Youhaiella tibetensis: one gene and its partner. The main gene of each other region encodes a partner of the protein of the gene in region 2 in a complex. Links are inferred from orthologs where the notes say so. Each region holds a gene or a part of one and is shown on either strand. Other genes may lie near its edges.

Region 1 (3,183 bases), 1.4 Mb from region 2 along the record:
GGTACAATGACGGATATAGTCGACGGCCAGTCTTCTGGCTTCTGGGCGATTGCCATTCGCGGCGCGGTCATGGTGGTGGCGGGGCTGCTGGCCCTCTTCGCGCCATTGCTGGCGCTGGCGACCCTGGTGATGATCGGTGGCGCGCTCATGATCATCGATGGCGGCCTCGGACTTTGGGGCCTGCTCTTCGGCGGCAAGCGGACGCAGAGCTTCTGGGCATCGGTCAGCCGGCAGCTGCTGGCGGTGATCGCCGGCATCCTGGTGGTGTCGTTCCCCATGACCTCGGCATCCATCGGGGTTTCGGCCATCGTCTGGATCGTGGGGATCCTGGCCGTGGTCGTGGGGGCGCTCGAAGTCTATGTCGCCTTCATCAGCCGCAAGCTCATGCGGGAAGGAGCCTATTGGCCGTCGATCCTGAGCGGCATCGCCTATATCGCGTTCGGCGTGCTGATCATGGTCATGCCGCTGACGAGCGCCACGATCGTGGTGCGGCTGGTCGGGCTGCTGGTGCTGCTCTATGGGCTCTTCCAGCTCTACCTGGCCTGGCAGTTGCGCCGGGTGTGAGCGCTCACTGGCGGGAGGGCTCCCTCCCGCCTTCTGCCCGCCAGCAATCCTGGCGTACTGAAGGACAGCGGGGATAACTTCGGTCCCTGAGGCCAAAAACCGCGTTTGTCGCGGGTGACAAGGCGGGAGCGGACGCTTACTTATCCCTCATGCGCTTCTCCGACAGCTTCCTGGATGAAATCCGTCAGCGCCTGCCGATTTCGCAGGTGGTGGGCGAGCACGTTCTGTGGGACAAGCGCAAGAGCCAGCCGGGTCGCGGCGACTTCTGGGCGTGCTGCCCGTTCCATGGCGAGAAAAGCCCGAGTTTCCATGCCGACGACCGGCGCGGCAGCTATCACTGCTTCGGGTGTGGCGCCCATGGCGACCATTTCCGGTTCCTGACCGAAAAGACCGGCATGAGCTTTCCGGAGGCGGTAGAGCGCCTGGCCGGGATGGCGGGCGTGCCGATGCCGGCGCGCGACGAGCGCAGCGAGCAGCGCGAAGCGGCGCGGCGCTCGCTCTATGACGTGATGGAACTGGCGACCAAGTATTTCGAGGCGGCGCTGGTCCACAATATCGGGGCGCGGGCGCGCGGCTATCTTTTCGAGCGCGGGGTTTCGGCGCAGGCGCAGGCGCGGTTCCGGCTCGGTTTCGCCCCGGACAGCAGCAACGGGCTCAAGGAGCACCTGGCGCTCAACGGGGTGACGGCCCAGGAGATGGTGGATACCGGGCTGGTGGTGGTGCGCGAGGACAACCCGCTGCCCTATGACCGCTTCCGCAACCGCGTGATGTTCCCGATCACCGATTTCCGCGGGCGGGTGATCGCCTTCGGCGGGCGCGCCATGTCGCCGGACGTGCCGGCCAAGTATCTCAACTCGCCCGAGACCGAACTCTTCCACAAGCGGCAAACGCTCTATAACGGCCAATCGGCGCGGCAGGCGGCCCATGACGGCAAGACCGTGATCGTGGTCGAGGGCTATCTCGACGTCATCTCTGCGGTGATGGCCGGGTTCGAGGGGGCCGTGGCGCCGCTGGGTACCGCGATGACCGAAGAGCACGCCGCGCTGCTCTGGCGCATGAGCGACTGCCCGGTACTGTGCTTTGACGGCGACAGCGCCGGCCAGCGCGCCGCCGAACGGGCGGCAGGCATCGTGCTGCCGCTGCTCAAACCCGGACAGACGGTCAAGATCGCCACGCTTCCCGAAGGGCTCGATCCGGACGACCTGATCAAGAAACACGGGCGGGACGCTTTTGCCGACGTGATCGAGCGGGCGGTAACGCTGTCGGACACGGTCTGGAACATCGAGACGCGCGGGGTGCTGCCCGAGACGCCAGAGGCGCGCGCGGCGCTCGAGGCACGGCTGCGCGAGCGCGCCAATTCGATCGCCGACGCCTCGGTCAAGCGCCACTACATGCAGGCGTTCGACGAGAAGCTGCAGGCGTTTTTCGCGCCGGCGCGTGCCGCCCGGTTCGAGGGGCGGCAAGGCGGCGGAAAGGGCAATTTCCGGCAGGGCGGCAACAGGGGCACCTCGGCCCGCGGTACGCCGCGGCTGGTGGTCTCCGATACGCTGCGCAATTCGCGGCTGCTCAAGCCAGGGCTGACGGCCGATGCGACGCCGCGCGAGGCCACCATCATCCTCAGCCTCGTCAACCACCCGCAACTGGCCGAGGCCCGGCTCGAAATGCTGGCGGCGCTCGACTTCGAAACGCCCAATGCGCGGGGCCTGCTGACCACCATCCTCGACCTGGTGTCGCACGATCACGAGATCGATCGCGAAGCATTGATCGCGGCGCTGGGCGTGCGCGGGTTCGGCGAGCCGCTCGAGCGCATGCGGCGGCTGCTGGCCCGGCAGGGCGTGTGGCAAATCGGCGAAGAAATCGCACAAACCGACGCGGAAACCGGCCTTGCGCACGCGCTAGCCTTGCATAACAAGAAAGTTCAGCTAAATAGGGAATTGAAAGCAGCCGAGTTGGCGCTGGGCGAAGACCCGAGCGAAGAAACCTTTGAGAGGCTGCGGGACATCCAGAACCAGATAACCACTGTCGATGGCACAGAGGCATTGATCGAAGGATTTGGTTCGCTATCGGGACGTGCAACACGCAGTTTCTAGGGAATAGGCCCTGGGAGCGGCGCGTCGCACGGTTTCGCTTATGAGCGAATCACTTCCGAATGCGAACGCGGAACCGGCTCCGTTAACTGCTGGTTTACCACTCCTTTATCTTTCCTTGAGCTATCCCCACTTATGAGCATTGCCGGCACCCGACGAACTAACGGGGCCAGGGAGCATCAGATGGCCACTAAGGCAGCAAGCGCGAACAAGAAAGAAACCGAGAAGCCGGAAGCCGGGTCCGCCCCCGAGACTCCGGATACCTCGCCACTCGACCTTTCCGATGCCGCGGTCAAGAAGCTGATCAAGGTCGCCAAGAAACGCGGCTATGTCACCTATGAGGAAGTGAACTCGGTTCTGCCATCCGAGGAAGTCACGTCCGAACAGATCGAAGACATCATGGCCATGTTCTCGGACATGGGCATCAACGTCGTCGACGAGGATGAGGTCGAAGAGGCCGAGCCCGATTCCGACGAAGAGAGCACCGAAGTCGCCGAACGCACGGGGACGGCGGTCGCCAGCAAGTCCAACA
Region 2 (16,002 bases):
CCCGGCCCAGGTGGCAAGCGAGAGCACCTCGCGCGTGAGCCCACGCGCCGTGGCGAGGATCGCCGAGATCAGTACCAGGATTCCGATCCCAACATCGAATGCTGTCAGCATAGTCTGCTCGTTTGCCCCGACTTCATTGCTGGCCCTCGTTTAACTGCTTCCGGCGCCGATGCCAAGGCAGTCTTGCCCCGGCATGGGCCTTGTTCCCAGAAAGCAGGGCAGGAATGGGGCGCCGGCCGGGTATTGCAGGGGCAAACGGCTAGTCCGGATCGACTTCCATGGTCATCTGGTCGCCCGAAAGCAGCTTCTCGGCAACGAAAAGCGCCCGGTCCCGGTCGCCGCCCTGGTGAAGCACCTCGGTCTCCACCCGCAACAGGTATCGCGCCACCCGCTCGGCCGAGGCGCCCGCGGCGACGTCGCGCAGGATCTGGCCGATATAGGCGTCATACTCGCCCTTGGCCCTGGGCACGTTGCGGATGGAATTGGGATCCCAATAGTCGAGGAGGATCGAGCGGACATGAGCGGCGATAAGCATGGGGGCAACCTAGGGGAATTCGGTGGAGACGTCAGCCCGTCTATTCGACCTCGGCCGGCTGCTGGCGCCGACGCCCATTGGCGGCGATGCGCCCGACGAGTTCGGCAAGGTTGGTGAATTCGCTGACGGTCAGGCCGGAATTCTTGTCGCCATTGGTGAGCCGCCCGGTCGAAACCGCTGAGAAACCGAGCTTTTGCGCTTCACGCAGCCGCAGGCCCGCATGCACGACCGGCCGGATGCCACCGGCGAGCGAGACTTCCCCGAAATAGACCGAGTCGGAGGGCAGGGGCGCATCGGTGAGCGAGGAGATGAGCGCAGCGGCCACCGCGATATCGGCCGCCGGTTCGTTGATCTTGAGACCGCCGGCGACGTTGAGATAGATGTCGTTGGCGCCGATGCGGACGCCGCAGCGGGTCTCGAGCACGGCCAGAATCATCGAGAGGCGCGAGGAATCCCAGCCGACGACGGCGCGGCGCGGGGTGCCGAGCGGGGAAGGGGCGACCAGTGCCTGGATCTCGATAAGGATCGGGCGCGTGCCCTCCATGCCGGCGAACACGGCCGAACCTGCGGCGCCTTCGTCGCGCTGGTCGAGGAACAGCGCGGAAGGGTTGGCGACCTGGGCGAGGCCGAGGGTCGTCATCTCGAAGACGCCGATCTCGTCGGTGGCGCCATAGCGGTTCTTCACCCCGCGCAGGATGCGGAACGTGTGGCTGGCATCGCCCTCGAAATAGAGCACGGCATCGACCATGTGCTCGACCACGCGCGGTCCGGCAATCTGGCCGTCCTTGGTGACGTGCCCGACCAGGACCACGGCGGCGCCCGACTTCTTGGCGAAACGGGTCAGCGCCTGGGCGGAAGTGCGCACCTGGGTAACGGTACCCGGGGCGCTCTCGACCCGATCGGTCCACAGCGTCTGGATGGAATCGATGATGACCAGGTCGGGCGCTTCCCCGTGCTCGAGCGTGGCGAGGATGGTTTCGACATTGGTTTCGGCTGCCAGGTGCACGAGCTTGTCGCCAAGGCCGAGGCGCTGCGCCCGCAGGCGCACCTGGGCGATGGCCTCTTCGCCTGAGACGTAGATGACGCGCTTGCCGCCATCGCCGAGCGCGGCGGCCGCCTGGAGGAGGAGGGTGGATTTGCCGATGCCCGGATCGCCGCCGACGAGGATGGTCGAGCCCATAACGAACCCGCCGCCGGTCACCCGGTCAAGTTCGGCAATGCCGGTGACGACGCGCGCGGCGGACTCGGTTTCGCCGGCCAGGGGTACGAGCGTGGTCGGCCGGCCATTGGCCTTGGCCGATTTCGGGCCGGCACCGACCCCGCTGTCCACGAGCTCCTCGACGATCGTGTTCCATTCCCCGCAGCTCTCGCAGCGGCCGACCCATCGCGGATAGACCGAACCGCAAGCCTGGCAGATGAAGCTGGATTTGCTCTTGGCCAATCACGTGTCCTTTTGTTCGCGGGCGCCGGCGCGTTCGACGAGGCCCCGCAGGGTATTCCAGTTGCGGCCGGTCCCGGGGCCGCAGCGCTTCTCGATCAGGTTGCCGAGGCGCGAACTTTCGGAGATGCGGCCGGAATAATCGACCACCAGATGTCCGTCCACCACTGCAAAGAGCTCCGGCCCGCCATGGTCGGCCGTCCAGCCGAAATCGGGGCGGCGGTCGGCGAAGCAGAAGACCTGCATCTGGCTCGGGCGCTCGGCGGCAGCCTCGGGGAACGGATTGGCCTCGAGCACGGCGCGCAATTCGGCTGGGCGACGCACGACGGCGACATTGGACGGGCCGAGCCCGAGATCGGCCACCACGCCGTTCATCCGCTCGGAGACAGTTTCGATGCTGCCGGGACCGCTCGCGATCATGTTGCCGGTGGCGAGGTAGGTGACGGGATCCTCGAAGCCGGCCGCCGCGACGGCGTCACGCCACCGGGCCATCGACATCACCTTGTGGGTGATCGGCCCGATCGCCCGCAGCAGGATGACGTAAGTGTTCATGGCCGGCTCCCCGTATCAGGCAGCGATAACGGAGATTGCGCGGAAGGGCAAGAACGAAATGGGAACATCGGGGCGCTGAGCTAGTCGGCGTGGACAAATTTGAGCCAGTATCTGGCGGTGGCGAGATGGACCATGCCGAGGAAGCCGTTGGCAAGCTGGTCGTAGCGGGTGGCGATGGCGCGATTGATCTTGAGATGGCCGAACATACGTTCGATCCGATTGCGCTGCTTGTAGAGCGCACGATCTATACTCGATCGTCACGCGGCGGTTTGACCGGCCAAGGATGACGGCCTTGATCTTCCGTTCGGCAAGATCGGCGCGGATGGCGTCGGCATCATAGCCTTTGTCTCCAAGGAAAGCGTCGGGTGCCTGCTCAGGCAGATCGATCAAATCATCATAGGCCTTGCAATCTGCCGCCTCGCCGCCGGTCAGATGGAAGGCGACTGGTCGCCCAAGGGCATCAGCCAGACAGTGAAGCTTACTGGTGAACCCGCCCCGCGAGCGGCCAAGAGCGCGTCGATGAGTCCCCCTTTTCCGCCCGCTGCCGAGACGTGGGCGCGAACGGTGGTGCTGTCGGTGCTGTAGTGATCGCTGTCTGCCATGATCTCGGCCAACGTCACGGCAACGGCCTCCCAGACTCCGGCCTCGCTCCACCGCCGGAACGTCGATAGATCGTGTTCCAGCTACCATATTTGGGCGGGACATCGCGCCACGGAGCGCCGCAGCGCAGCCGCCAGAGAATGCCGTTGTTGATTGAACGGTTCTGCTCGGGCAGCCTACCACGACCACGGTTCTCAGGTTCGATTGGCAGCAGGCCCTTCAGAACGCGCCATTCCGCCTCGGTGAGATCGCCCCTGCTCAAGCCTGCCTCCAAAAAGCAGCCTTGAATCAACACAGCGAGACGGCGTCAATGGCCGTCGCGCAAGGTTGGCAGTGTATGCCGATCTTATGACAGCAGGCGGCCTGAGATGAGTTGCTGGACCAGACGAGCATCGTGCTCAGGGCCGGGAGATCGGTATTGCTCCTTATCCCCGCTGACCCACGCATCAGTCACCCGAACACCATTCGGTGAACCATCGAGACGGACGCCATAAATGCAGGCCCCTGTCCACGAACGATGAAAATAGAGCCAGCCATTCTCAAAAAATATGAACCACTTATCGTCCATATCCTGCGGGACGTGTCCAAGCCTGATCCTCTCGCCCTCGGCGTCAGAATACAGTAGTGCAAGGTCGATGCTATCCCGCTGCGCTGGGAGGGGGAGCGTCTTCCAAGAGGAGCGTGTGGCTGCTTGCATGCCTCATCTAACCAAGGCGATGGAAATCACACAATGAGCCATTTTCAAACTGCTGCAATTTGTCCACGCCGCCTAGTCGCCAACCCGGAGCTTCCCCGGGCGGAGAGGCGGGGCCGATTGCACTCCTCCACGCGAGTGGAGGCATCCGCGGGGCCCCGGCTATGCGGCCGGGGAAGATCGGGGTGGGTCGAGGAGCGAGGCCCCGTGAGGGGGGCTTACTCTTCTTCCGGCATGCCGACATAGTGCCGGGTGAAGCGGCCCAGTCGCAGCGAAGTCAGGATCTCGTAGCCGATGGTGCCGGCGATATCGGCCTGATCGTCCACCGTGATGCTGGGGCCGAGCACTTCCATCATCTCGCCGGGCAGCGGCAGGTCGTGGCCGAGATCGGTGATGTCGGCGACCGCCAGGTCCATCGAGATGCGCCCGATGATCGGGAGCACCTTGCCGCGATAGGCGACCTTGCCGCCGGGGCGCGAGTTGGTGCCCGAAAGGCTCCGGAAGAAGCCATCGGCGTAACCCATGCCGAGGACGGCGATGCGGCTGTCGCGATTGAGGTTGTAGGCAGCGCCGTAGCCGATGGTCTCCCCGGTCCGCGCTTCCTTGACCTGCAGGATCGGCACTTCGAGCGTCACCGCCTGCGACATCGGATTGCGTCGGCCGCTGACGGCGCGGCCGCCATAGAGGGCGATGCCCGGGCGCACCATCTGGAAATGGTAGTCGCGACCGGTCATGAGCCCGGCCGAATTGGCGAGCGAGGCCGGGACATTGGGGAACTGCGCCATCACCGACTGGAAGAGGGCAAGCTGGGTGCGATTCTTCTCGTGCGCCGGCGTATCGGCACAGGCGAGATGGCTCATGATCATCTGCGGGGCGAAGCCCAGGGAATCGATCTGGCGGCGAACGATGCTGGCCTCGTTGAGCCGGAAGCCGGTGCGGCCCATGCCGGTATCGAAATGCAGCGCAGCGGGCAGCGCTTCGTTGCGTGAGACGCAGGCGGCCAGCCATTCTTCGAGCATCGGGAGCGAACAAAGCGCCGGCATCAGGCGATGCTCGACATAGAGGCTGGCGGCGCCCGGATAGAGCCCGCCCAGCACGAAGATGTGGGCCTTGGGCAGGGTTGCGCGCAGCGCTATCGCCTCATCAACCGTGGCCGTGAAGAAGAAGCGGGCTCCAGCGGCATAGAAGGCCCGGCTCGACTGCTCGAGGCCCGTGCCATAGGCGTCCGCCTTGACGACGGCACCGGTCAGGGCGCCGGCGCTGACCTTGTCGAGCGCGCGCCAGTTGCGGGCCAGCGCCGCCAGGTCGATCGTCAGACGCCCACTGGTGACGGGGGAGGGTGGCATAGCCATGTCGTGGTCCGAACCTATTCCATGCGTTCGGGCAGATAGTCGGAGCGCGCCAGATTGCCGAAGCGCGTCAGGTTGGCTTCGAACTGGAGCTGGACCGTGCCCGTAGGTCCATGGCGCTGCTTACCAATAATCACTTCTGCGCGTCCATGCACCTGTTCCATTTCGGCCTGCCACTGGAGGTGCTCGGGAGTCCCTTCCTTGGGCTCCTTGTTCTTGAGGTAGTACTCCTCGCGATAAACGAAGAGCACCACGTCGGCGTCCTGCTCGATGGAACCGGATTCGCGAAGGTCGGCGAGCTGCGGATGCTTGTCCTCGCGCGCTTCCACCTGGCGGGAGAGCTGGGAGAGCGCGATGATCGGCGCCTCCAGTTCCTTGGCCAGGGCCTTCAGGCCCGTGGTGATTTCCGTCAGTTCCTGCACGCGGTTGTCCGAGGACTTCTTGGAACCGGAAAGGAGCTGGAGGTAATCCACGATCAGGAGGTCGAGGCCCTTCTGCCGCTTGAGGCGCCGGGCACGCGCGGCGAGCTGGCCGATGGAAATGCCGCCGGTATCGTCGATGAAAAGCGGCACCTGCGCCATCAGGTTGGACGTATCCACGAGCTTGGAGAACTGGCTCTCATGGATATTGCCGCGGCGGATATCGGAGGACGAGATCTCGGCCTGCTCGGCGAGAATACGTGTAGCCAGCTGTTCCGAGCTCATTTCGAGGCTGAAGAAGCCCACGACGCCGCCATCGACCGTCTTCATGTGGCCATCGGCCTGAACCGCCGTCTTCCAGGACTTGGCGACGTTGAAGGCGATGTTGGTGGCAAGCGAGGTCTTGCCCATGGCAGGACGCGCCGCGAGGATGATCAAGTCCGAGCGCTGCAGCCCGCCCATGAGGCGGTCGAGGTCGGTGAGGCCGGTCGCAAGGCCCGAAAGCGACCCATCGCGCCCATAGGCTTCGCCCGCCATCGAGATGGCGTCCTTGAGGGCCGCGTTGAAGGGCTGGAAGCCGCCATCGTAGCGGCCCTTTTCGGCCAGGTCGTAGAGGGCGCGTTCGGCCTCCTCGATCTGCTTTTCGGGCGTCATCTCCACGTCGGCCTCATAGGCCGTCGCGGTCATTTCCTCCCCGATGACGATGAGGTTGCGGCGCAGCGCCAGGTCATAGACGGACTGGCCATAGTCGCTGGCATTGATGACGGTCGTCGCCTCCGCGGCCAGCTTGGCCAGGTATTGCGGCATGGTGACTTCGGGCAGCAGCGTATCGGGCAGGAACGTCTTGACCGTCAGCGGGGTCGCGATCTTGCCGGCACGGATGATCTTGCCGCAGACCTCATAGATCTGGCGGTGAATCGGCTCGTAGAAATGGTCGGGCTCGAGGAAGTCCGAGACCCGATAGAAGGCTTCGTTGTTAACGAGGATAGCGCCCAGGAGCGCCTGTTCGGCCTCCACGTTGTGTGGCGCCAGGCGATACGCCTTTTCGTCCTCAGGGCGGACGAGCCGCAATTGCTGTTCTGCCATTGGTCAGTTCCCGATCCTTAAGGATTTCTTACGCTGCGCGGGGGCTCGGGCAAAGCTTGCCGAAAGAGAATCACGCGCGCTGTGGTGTGCAAGGATAGCGGGGAAAACCGAACGAGTGGTTGTTGATCTCCGCCATGTGACCGATGTGGCGGAAAATAGACTCAGCGCTCCGCCAGGAGCATGCGCGCAAAAGCCTCTCCCGCCGGGCTTTGCTGGCGCTGCCGGTGGGTAACGAGCGAGAAGGCGCGGGTCGCCAGTTCGACCGGCAGGCGCACGAGCGCCCCGGTCGCGAGCGCGGCGGCGACGGTAACCTCCGAAAGCACCGTGAGCATGCCGCTGCCGCGGACTGCGGCGATCACGGCCTCGTTCGAGGGCAGTTCGAGTGCGATGCGGATATCGCCGGACGCGAGACCCAGGCGCTGCAGCGATTCTTCCGCGACCTGACGCGTGCCCGAGCCCACTTCGCGCAGCACCCAGCGCTGGTTGCGCAGGTCCGCGAGGTCGAACCGGCGCCTGGCCAGGGGATGATCGGCCGCCGCGACCAGCGCCATGCTGTCGGTGGCGATCTCGGTGACGGCCAATTCGGCGATACGCACCGGTCCCTCGACAAGCCCGAGATCGGCCTCCCCGCTCAGGACGGCGGCGGCGACCTGGGAGGTGTTGTGTACCTCAAGCGTCAGCTCGATCAGCGGGTGGGATTCGGAGAAGCGCACCATCCGGGGCGGCAGCCAATAGCTGGCAACGGTCTGGCTGGCGCCGAGCCGCAGCGACCCGCGACGCAGGCCCGCCAGATCCTGCAACGCCTCCTGCGCGCGGGCGGCGGCGGCAAGCACTTCGCGCGCGTAGGGCAGAAGAGTGCGCCCCGCCTCGTTGAGCACCAGGCCGCGCCCGATGCGGTCGAAAAGCCGGGTGCCATGACGCTCCTCCAGCGCGGCGAGGGCGGCGCTGGCTGTCGATTGGGTCATGTGGAGGTCGGCGGCAGCACGGGTCACATGCTGCCGGTCTGCGACTGCCACGAAGATGCGCAATTGTTCGAGGGTCATAAATCAAACGAAAAAGACGATTGAAACGACGATAACAATCCATTGGACCGTTTGGAAGCGGCGAGCGAGGTTGCGGGGCGAAAGGAATACTCGCCGTGCCCGCCATCTTGAGAATGCCATTCCCCCAAACCGTGCTTCCCGGAGTTGCGCTTAGCGCGGCGGTGGCGCTGGGCGCATTCGGGATCGACCGGGCGCAGGCGGCGCTCCTGGGGCGCAACTGGTTCGATACGCTCGTGGTGGCGATTCTCGCAGGTAGCCTCATTCGCACCCTCTGGCGTCCGCCCGAGCGCTATGGGGCAGGGCTGACATTTTCGGCCAAGACACTGCTCGAAATCGGGGTGGTGCTGCTGGGCGCCACGACGAGCGCGACGGCGATCTACGCGGCTGGCCTGCCTATGTTGCTGGCCATCGTTACGGTCGTGGCCATCAGCATTCCCGCGAGCTATGCCCTTGGCCGGCTCCTGGGCCTTGAGCCGAAGCTGGCCACGCTCATTGCCTGCGGCAATTCGATCTGCGGGAATTCCGCAATCGCCGCGGTGGCGCCGGTAATCGGTGCCAAGGGCGAGGACGTGGCGGCTTCGGTAGGGTTCACCGCGGTGCTGGGAATACTGACGGTGCTGCTGCTGCCGGTGCTGGCGGCGGCGATGGGCTTTTCCGACGCGCGCTTCGGCATCCTTGCGGGTTTGACCGTCTACGCCGTGCCGCAGGTCGTGGCCGCCACGTCGGCCGCGAGCCTGGTGGCGCTTCACACGGGCACCATCGTCAAGCTCACGCGCGTGCTCATGCTCGGGCCGGTCTGCGTGCTCGCGGCGCTGGTCAATCGGGGCGGTGCAGGCAAGGGGCCGAGGCTGGGCGAGATGGTGCCCTGGTTCATCGTCGGCTTCGTCGGCCTGATGGCGGCCCGCACTGCGGGTATCGTGCCCGACGGAGCCTCCGAGGCGAGCGCCGTGGGCGCGCATGCCCTCACGGCGGTCTCGATGGCGGCGCTGGGGCTCGGGGTGGACCTGCGGGCCCTGCGAAAGGCCGGCGGTCCGGCTAGCCTGGCAGCGGGAGGCTCGCTGCTGCTCCTCGCAGGCCTCGCGATCGTGGCCATACTCCTGGTCGGCTGACTACTTGGTTTGCGCCGCCAGGACGCGATTGCCGAACCAGGCGCCGATGATGACGAGCACCACGGCAAGGCCCAGGCCGATAAAGACGATGGGGCTGGTAAAATCACCCCGGAACACCGCACGCAACGCGTCCACGATGTGCTTGAACGGATTGAAATCCGAGAGCACCTGGAGCCAGCGCGGCGCCAGCGTCATCGGCAGGAGAATGCCCGAGAGCAGCAGGATGGGCAGCGCCAGCGCGTTGACCAGCGGCGCCAGCGCATCCTCGCTCTTGGTCGCCATGCCGATGGCATTGGAGATGAAACTGAAGGCTGCTCCGAGGAGGGCGATGAGCACGAGGCCGATCACCAGTGCCGCGGGCGGCACGCGCAGGCCGAAGAAATAGGCAGCGGCCACGAGGACGATGGCCTGCACGACGATCACCACGACATCGCGCAACGTGCGCCCGGCGATGAGGGCGGTGCGCGGAGCAGGCGTCACCATCTGCCGGTCGATCACGCCCGACCGCCACTCGGCGATGATCCCGAAGCCGACGAAGAGGCCGCCGAAGATCCCGAGCTGCACGAGCAGGCCGGGGACGAAGACCTGCCAGGCGTCGCCTTCAAAACCCGAATTCGCGGCGACGGTCTGCAGGAGCGGACCGAACAGGGTCAGGTAGAGGATGGGCTGCATCAGCCCGATCAGCACCCAGAGCGGCTGGCGTACGGACAGCAGCATGGCGCGCGAGAAGATGATCCAGGTGTCGCGAAGGAAAGTCATTGGTCCTGCCCCAGGTTCGCCAGTTCCTCGTCCGCAAGCGGCTCGAGTTCGGGATGTTCCTGGAAGATCGGCACGAGCACTTCGCAGGAGAGATTTTCGAGCGCCGCCGAAACCTTGCGCCCATACTCGGCGAAATCGGCGTCCGAGCACTTGCCCTTGAGTTCAAGCCAGGAGCGGTCGAGGTCGTTCATGACCTGGGCCATGGTGCGCACGATCGTCTGGCTTTGTTGTCGCGTGAGCGTCATTTCATCTTGTCCCGGTCGCGTGGCGACCTTCATTTCATCTAGTCGCGGAGCGACCTTCCGGTGAGGGTTAGGAACACATCGTCGAGCGTGGGCCGGTTAACCTCGACCCCGATGGCTTCGATGCCGGCCTTGACCAGGTCCGAGAGGACATGGGGCAGGGCGGAAGCGCCGTCCGGTACGTGAAAGCGCACCACATTGGCTTCGACCGAAGGCGTATCGGCGCCGTTCGCCCTGGCGGCAATGGCGGCGGACTGCGCCGCGTCTTCCTCTGTACGCAGCGTCAGGGTGATGGTGTCGCCCGAAACCCGCTTCTTGAGTTCGGCCGGCGTGCCTTCGGCAACGATCTGGCCCTGGTCGATGATCAGGATGCGGTCGGAAAGGGAATCAGCCTCGTCCATGTAGTGGGTGGTGAGGAAAACCGTGGTGCCCAGATCGTCGCGCAGTTTGCGGATGTGGGTCCACAGGTTCGCCCGGCTCTGCGGATCGAGACCGGTCGAGGGTTCGTCCAGGAACACCAGCACGGGCTGGTGGATCAGCCCCATCACGATGTCGAGCCGCCGCCGCTGCCCGCCGGAGAGGGATCCGCAATTGCGCTCCCAGATGTCGGCGAGGTCAAGAGCGGCGAGAAGTTCCTGGGCGCGCTGGCGCGAGACACTGGGCTCGATCCCGTAGAGGCGGGCGTGGGACACGATCTCCTCGCCGACGCGGGCCTCCGGCGAGGTCGAGCCGGCCTGGCTCACATAGCCGATCTTGCGGCGCACGCCGACAGGATCGGTGCGCAGGTCGCTGCCGGCAACCACGGCACTGCCGCCAGTCGGCTCGAGCAGGGTGGTCAGCATCTTGAGAGTCGTGGTCTTGCCGGCGCCGTTCGGGCCGAGGAACCCGACGATCTCGCCCTTGCGCACCGTCAGGTCCACGCCGCGCACCGCTTCGACCAGGGTCTTGCGTGCCTTGTAGGTGCGCTTGAGGCCCTTGGCTTCGATTATGGTCTCACCCGCAGCCGCGACAGTCATCTGGACCTCGTGAAAATCTTATTGTATAATTATCTTATGAATAAAGATATCAAAGAGTCAAGAGATATCCCGTTGTCCGCCTATGACCGGCTGGCCGGTGCAATGCGGGCCAACCAGGCGGCGGCGGACATTTTCGACGAGGCCCTGAGCCAGTTTTTGGGAATCAACAGAACCGACGGACGTTGCGTGGACATTATCGACCGGTTCGGCCGCATCACCGCCGGCCAGCTCGCCACCGAGAGCGGGCTGACCACCGGGGCGGTGACGGTGGTCATCGATCGCCTGGAAAATGCCGGCTACGTCCAGCGCTCACGCGACGGGGACGACCGGCGCAAGGTCTGGATCGAAACCACCGACGCCACCAAGGCCATAGTCGAGCGCATTTTCGGGCACTACGAGACGCTGGGCCCGCAGATGCTGGCCAATTTCGAGCCCGACCAGGTCGCTGCGATCGTGCGGTTCCTCGAGGCGGGGGCGCTGGTGCAGCGGCACATGGCCGATATCCTCAAGCAGCACATCGATCCGCGCGGCAACGACCTCAAGCACCGCCTCATCCAGGCGCGCGCCTTCGAGCGCGCCGCGCTGAGCAGCGCGGACGAGCTCGTCGAGGCAGTGGAGGGATTGCCGGGCTTGAGTGGCGAGTGACTACTCGGCCGCTTCGGCCTGCTGCTCGTGGCCTTCAAGGTTCCCCATCGCAGCCACGATATGCGTCGCCAGGGCGTCGTAGATGCCGCCATAGGCGTGGCTGGCGCGCATGATGGCGATCTGCGCATCCTGAAGACGGGGCAGGCCCTTCTCCTCGGAGATGACACGCATGCCCGGCTGCAGGGCGCTCTCGGGGAGGAAGCCCACCGCGAGGTCGGCCAGCACGGCGCTGGCGATGGCCGTGGCATTGGAGGACGTATAGGCGACCCGGTAGTCGCGATTGGCCCGGTTGAGCACATCGGTGGCATTGCCGCGCCAGCAGCACGAGGGGCCGCCGCACGCCAGGGGCAGGGGATCGGTCGCCAGGGCGCGCCCGCCATGGGAGGCGACCCAGAACATCCGCTCGGTGCGGAAGAGTTCGCCGAATTCCTGGTGCGTGCCCTGGGTGAAGACGATCAGGTCGTAGCGCCCGCGCGTCATGCCATCGAGAAGCTCCTCGGACGGCTGGCAGCTCACTTCCACCATGATGCGCGGATGGGTGCGCTGGAACCCTGACAGGATCACCGGCAGCAGCCGAACCGCATAGTCGTCCGGGACGCCGAAGCGGATAGACCCCGCCAGGTCCTCGTCCGAGAACAGATCGACGATCTCGGCATTGAGCCGCAGCATGCGGCGGGCCCGCGAATAGAGCGCTTCGCCCTCGTTGGTGAGGACCACCGTGCGCCCATCGCGCAGGAAGAGCTCCTGCCCAAGACGCTCCTCGAGCCGCTTTATCTGCATGGAAACGGCCGATTGCGTCTTGTGCACGCGCCGGGCCGCCTCGGTGAACGAGCCGCAGTCGGCAATGGCGCAAAACGTCTGGAGCTGGTCGAGATCGAGTGGTGAAGACATCTTCGGGTCCATCACTGGAATTGATGCGTGGGATGAAATGTATTTGTTGGACGAATGGAAGTCCAGAGCGTAATCCGGTCAGCATCGGTGGCGCAGAGCCGCCGCCGCCCCCCTCCCGCTCCTCCCCCTGCGGGACCTTTGAAAGATCTGGAGAAGTCCAATGGCCTACTTGCTGTCAGGCGAGCGGTCGTCCGCGACCGCAGTTATCAAGAGCCCGCTCGTGGGCCTCGTGCGCTGGTTTGAAAAAAGCCGCAAAGCGCGCGCACAAAAACTGGCGCTCGCGAGTCTTCTCGAGCTTGAAGATTTCCGTCTGGATGACCTGGGCATCTCCCGCCAGGACATTCTGGACGCAGTTGAAAATCCCGATCGCAATGTCGGCGCGCACCTCGCCGCGCGGCGTTCCCGTCGGGCACGCTCTTGGTTTCGGTACTAACGCGCCGGAACCAATCTCCCGGGTCGATTTTGCCGTCGGCCCAGTTTCCTGACCCTGCCGGGCTCTTTTCTCCTCCCGAGACAAAGACGCCCGGCTTTTTTTCGTCCCGCGTTGACGCCTGGCCTATATATCGATAGTTCTCGATATATGGAAACGCAGAACGCCGTAGAATCGCTCTCCGCCCTGGCCCAGCCCACACGCCTGGAGGTCTTTCGCCTTCTCGCGAGCAAAGGAGAGGAGGGGATAGCCGCCGGACAATTGGCCGATGCCCTCGGCGTGCCGCAGAACACCATGTCGTCCCACCTGGCTACGCTGGCGCGGGCAGGGCTGGTGAACGGCGAACGGCAGAGCCGCTCGATCATCTACCGCGCCGACCTCGCGGCCTTCCGTGAGCTGATGCTGTTCATGCTCAGCGACTGCTGCAACGGCCACCCGGAAGTCTGCGCGCCTGTGCTCGACCAGCTCAATGCCACCTGTCGCCCCGGCAGCGACTGCTGCTGACCAAGAGGAAGGGATAATGAACCGCTTCGAACGCTACCTGACCCTGTGGGTTGCCCTTTGCATCGTGGCCGGCGTCGCGCTGGGGCACGTCTTTCCGCAAGCTTTTGCGGCGTTAGCCGGCCTGGAGGTCGCCAACGTCAACATACCGGTGGCGGTCCTGATCTGGCTCATGATCGTTCCGATGCTGATGCGCATCGATTTCTCCGCCATGCGCAGTGTCGGCGCCCATTGGCGCGGCATCGGGGTGACGCTCTTCGTGAACTGGGCGGTCAAGCCGTTCTCGATGGCGTTCCTGGGCTGGCTGTTCCTTGCTGTGCTTTTTCGCCCGTGGCTGCCCGCGGACCAGATCGAATCCTATATCGCGGGCCTCATCATCCTCGCGGCAGCTCCGTGTACGGCCATGGTCTTCGTCTGGTCCAACCTCACGCGCGGCGAACCACACTTCACGCTCTCCCAGGTTGCCCTCAACGACGCCATCATGATCGTGGCCTTCGCCCCGATCGTCGGCATGCTGCTGGGCCTTTCCGCGATCACCGTGCCGTGGGACACCCTAGCGCTGTCGGTAGGGCTCTATATCGTCGTGCCGGTGCTGGTCGCCCAGGTCCTTCGCCGCCTGATCCTGTCGTCCGGCGGAGAGAAAGCGCTCGCGGGGACGCTGGCGCGTCTGCAGCCGGTCGGGCTGACCGCGCTGCTCCTCACCCTGGTGATGCTCTTCGGCTTCCAGGGTGAGCAGATCCTCGGCCAACCGCTGGTGATCGCTCTCATAGCCGTGCCGATCCTGATCCAGGTCTATTTCAATGCAGGCCTTGCCTATGTGCTCAACCGCGTCTCAGGCGAACAGCACTGCGTAGCAGCTCCCTCGGCGTTGATCGGGGCCAGCAACTTCTTCGAGCTGGCCGTGGCGGCCGCGATCAGCCTTTTCGGCATCAATTCCGGCGCGGCCCTGGCGACGGTGGTCGGCGTGCTCATCGAGGTGCCGGTCATGCTCTCGGTGGTCTGGATCGTCAACCGTTCCAAGGGCTGGTACGAGGCCGGCCTGCCGGCCCCCTCCAACAACGAGGCTAACCCATGACCATCACGATCTACCACAACCCCGCCTGCGGCACCTCGCGCAACACGCTGGCCATGATCCGCCAGAGCGGGGAGGAGTCGGAGGTCATCGAGTACCTCAAGACGCCACCCACGCGCGATCGGCTGGTCGAACTGCTCGCGGCGATGGGGATCACGGCGCGCGACCTGCTGCGCAAGAAGGACACGCCCTACGAGGCCCTGGGCCTGGGCGACGACCGCTGGAGCGAGGACGAACTCGTCGATTTCATGATGGACCACCCGATCCTCATCAATCGTCCCATCGTCGTTACCGACAAGGGTACGCGGCTCTGCCGGCCCTCCGAGGCGGTGCTCGAGATCCTGCCCAATCCCCATATCGGGCGCTTCGTCAAGGAAGACGGGGAAGTGATCGAGGCCCCCTAGAAACAACAAAGGCCGGGGCGATGCCCCGGCCTTCTCAAACTTTGCGGGAAAGCGAGCCTTAAGCCTGGTTGGCTTCGGCTTCTTCTTCGGCGGCTTCGTCGCCGGCGACTTCTTCCTGCTCTTCTTCGGCGGCAACTTCGTCGTCGTTGTCATCGCCGTAGTCGTAGACGGTCATGTCTTCGCCCTTGGCCTGGCGCTGGGCTTCGTCTTCCGAACGGGCCACGTTGACCGAGATGTTGACTTCCACTTCGGCGTGCAGGTGCAACGCCACGGTGTGCAGACCAACGGTCTTGATCGGGTTGGCCAGATCGACCTGCGAACGGGCAACCGTGAAGCCGTCGTTGTTGAGGGCGTCGGCGACGTCGCGCGAGGAGACCGAACCATAGAGCTGGCCGGTTTCGCCGGCCTGGCGGATGATGGTCACGACATGGCCGTTCAGGCCCGACGCGATGCCGGCAGCGGCTTCGCGACGCTCGGCATTGCGCTTTTCGATATTGGCGCGTTCCGAGGCGAACTTGGCGCGGTTGGCTTCCGTGGCGCGCAGGGCCTTGCCCTGGGGCAGCAGGAAGTTACGGGCGAAGCCGTCCTTGACGGTGACTTCGTCGCCGATGTGGCCGGTGCGGCCAACGCGCTCGAGGAGAATGACTTTCATGGAAGAATTCCTTTTGGCTGTCCCGCCTCAGAGGCGGTTAGGAGCCGCAGACCATCCGCGACCCCAGCGAGTGCCCTTTGCGTCCAGCTTACTGGACGGCGTAGGGCATGATGCCGATGAAGCGGGCGCGCTTGATGGCACGGGCCAGTTCGCGCTGCTTCTTGGCGGAAACCGCAGTGATGCGGCTCGGGACGATCTTGCCGCGCTCGGACACGTAGCGCGAGAGCAGGCGAACGTCCTTGTAGTCGATCTTGGGAGCGTTCGGGCCCGAGAACGGGCAGGTCTTGCGCCGACGCTGGAACGGACGACGGGCCTGGGTGGTGGTCAGATCACGAATTGCCATGGCTCAGAATCCTTTCCGATTAAGCACGACGGGGCGGGCGACGATCGCCCGAGGGGCCGCCGAAACGGTCGCCGCGGTCGCCACGATCAGAGCGCTCGTCGCGCTTCTGCATCATGGCCGACGGGCCTTCTTCGAGTTCATCGACGCGCACGGTCATGTAGCGCAGGATGTCTTCGTTGATGCTCATCTGGCGTTCCATCTCGGCAACGGCCGAGCTCGGAG

What was found.
Region 1: the proteins of FNA67_RS08615 (region 2) and dnaG are in contact, whole or in part, in a crystal structure (PDB 2R6A), measured with the Geobacillus stearothermophilus proteins. The link is inferred for Youhaiella tibetensis from one-to-one orthologs. Residues at the interface, in WP_033016901.1 of Geobacillus stearothermophilus: Ser13, Glu15, Ala16, Gln18, Glu91, Leu92, Asp94, Ala95, Val96, Pro97, Thr98, Ala99, Ala100, Asn101, Tyr104, Tyr105, Ile108; in WP_049624496.1 of Geobacillus stearothermophilus: Lys456, Leu457, Leu458, Pro459, Ala460, Asn463, Ala464, Leu467, Leu535, Leu536, Ile537, Ala538, Gln544, Glu545, Asp548, Tyr549, His552.

What each region holds. Positions count from the first base shown.
Region 1 is NZ_CP041690.1:3,192,084-3,195,266, reverse strand. The notes cover bases 276-3,183. They hold dnaG (DNA primase), read left to right. Parts: upstream 276-713; coding sequence 714-2,654; downstream 2,655-3,183. Other genes in these bases: rpoD (RNA polymerase sigma factor RpoD), read left to right, coding at 2,835-3,183; FNA67_RS15610 (DUF308 domain-containing protein), read left to right, coding at 276-564. Outside these bases: more of FNA67_RS15610, read left to right, coding at 7-275. UniProt on the Escherichia coli protein: RNA polymerase that catalyzes the synthesis of short RNA molecules used as primers for DNA polymerase during DNA replication.
Region 2 is NZ_CP041690.1:1,797,080-1,813,081, forward strand. The notes cover bases 4,430-7,408. They hold FNA67_RS08615 (replicative DNA helicase), read right to left. Parts: upstream 6,674-7,408; coding sequence 5,186-6,673; downstream 4,430-5,185. Other genes in these bases: alr (alanine racemase), read right to left, coding at 4,430-5,171; FNA67_RS08620 (LysR family transcriptional regulator), read right to left, coding at 6,835-7,408. In the rest of the region: FNA67_RS08580 (CvpA family protein), read right to left, coding at 1-111; FNA67_RS08585 (hypothetical protein), read right to left, coding at 260-535; DNA repair protein RadA, read right to left, coding at 576-1,976; FNA67_RS08595 (DUF1697 domain-containing protein), read right to left, coding at 1,977-2,525; more of alr, read right to left, coding at 4,038-4,429; more of FNA67_RS08620, read right to left, coding at 7,409-7,716; FNA67_RS08625 (YeiH family protein), read left to right, coding at 7,830-8,825; FNA67_RS08630 (ABC transporter permease), read right to left, coding at 8,826-9,584; FNA67_RS08635 (hypothetical protein), read right to left, coding at 9,581-9,829; FNA67_RS08640 (ATP-binding cassette domain-containing protein), read right to left, coding at 9,868-10,842; FNA67_RS08645 (MarR family winged helix-turn-helix transcriptional regulator), read left to right, coding at 10,915-11,487; FNA67_RS08650 (LysR family transcriptional regulator), read right to left, coding at 11,488-12,378; FNA67_RS08655 (DUF1127 domain-containing protein), read left to right, coding at 12,539-12,811; FNA67_RS08660 (ArsR/SmtB family transcription factor), read left to right, coding at 12,959-13,312; arsB (ACR3 family arsenite efflux transporter), read left to right, coding at 13,329-14,384; arsC (arsenate reductase (glutaredoxin)), read left to right, coding at 14,381-14,785; and 3 more genes. UniProt on the Escherichia coli protein: The main replicative DNA helicase, it participates in initiation and elongation during chromosome replication. Travels ahead of the DNA replisome, separating dsDNA into templates for DNA synthesis.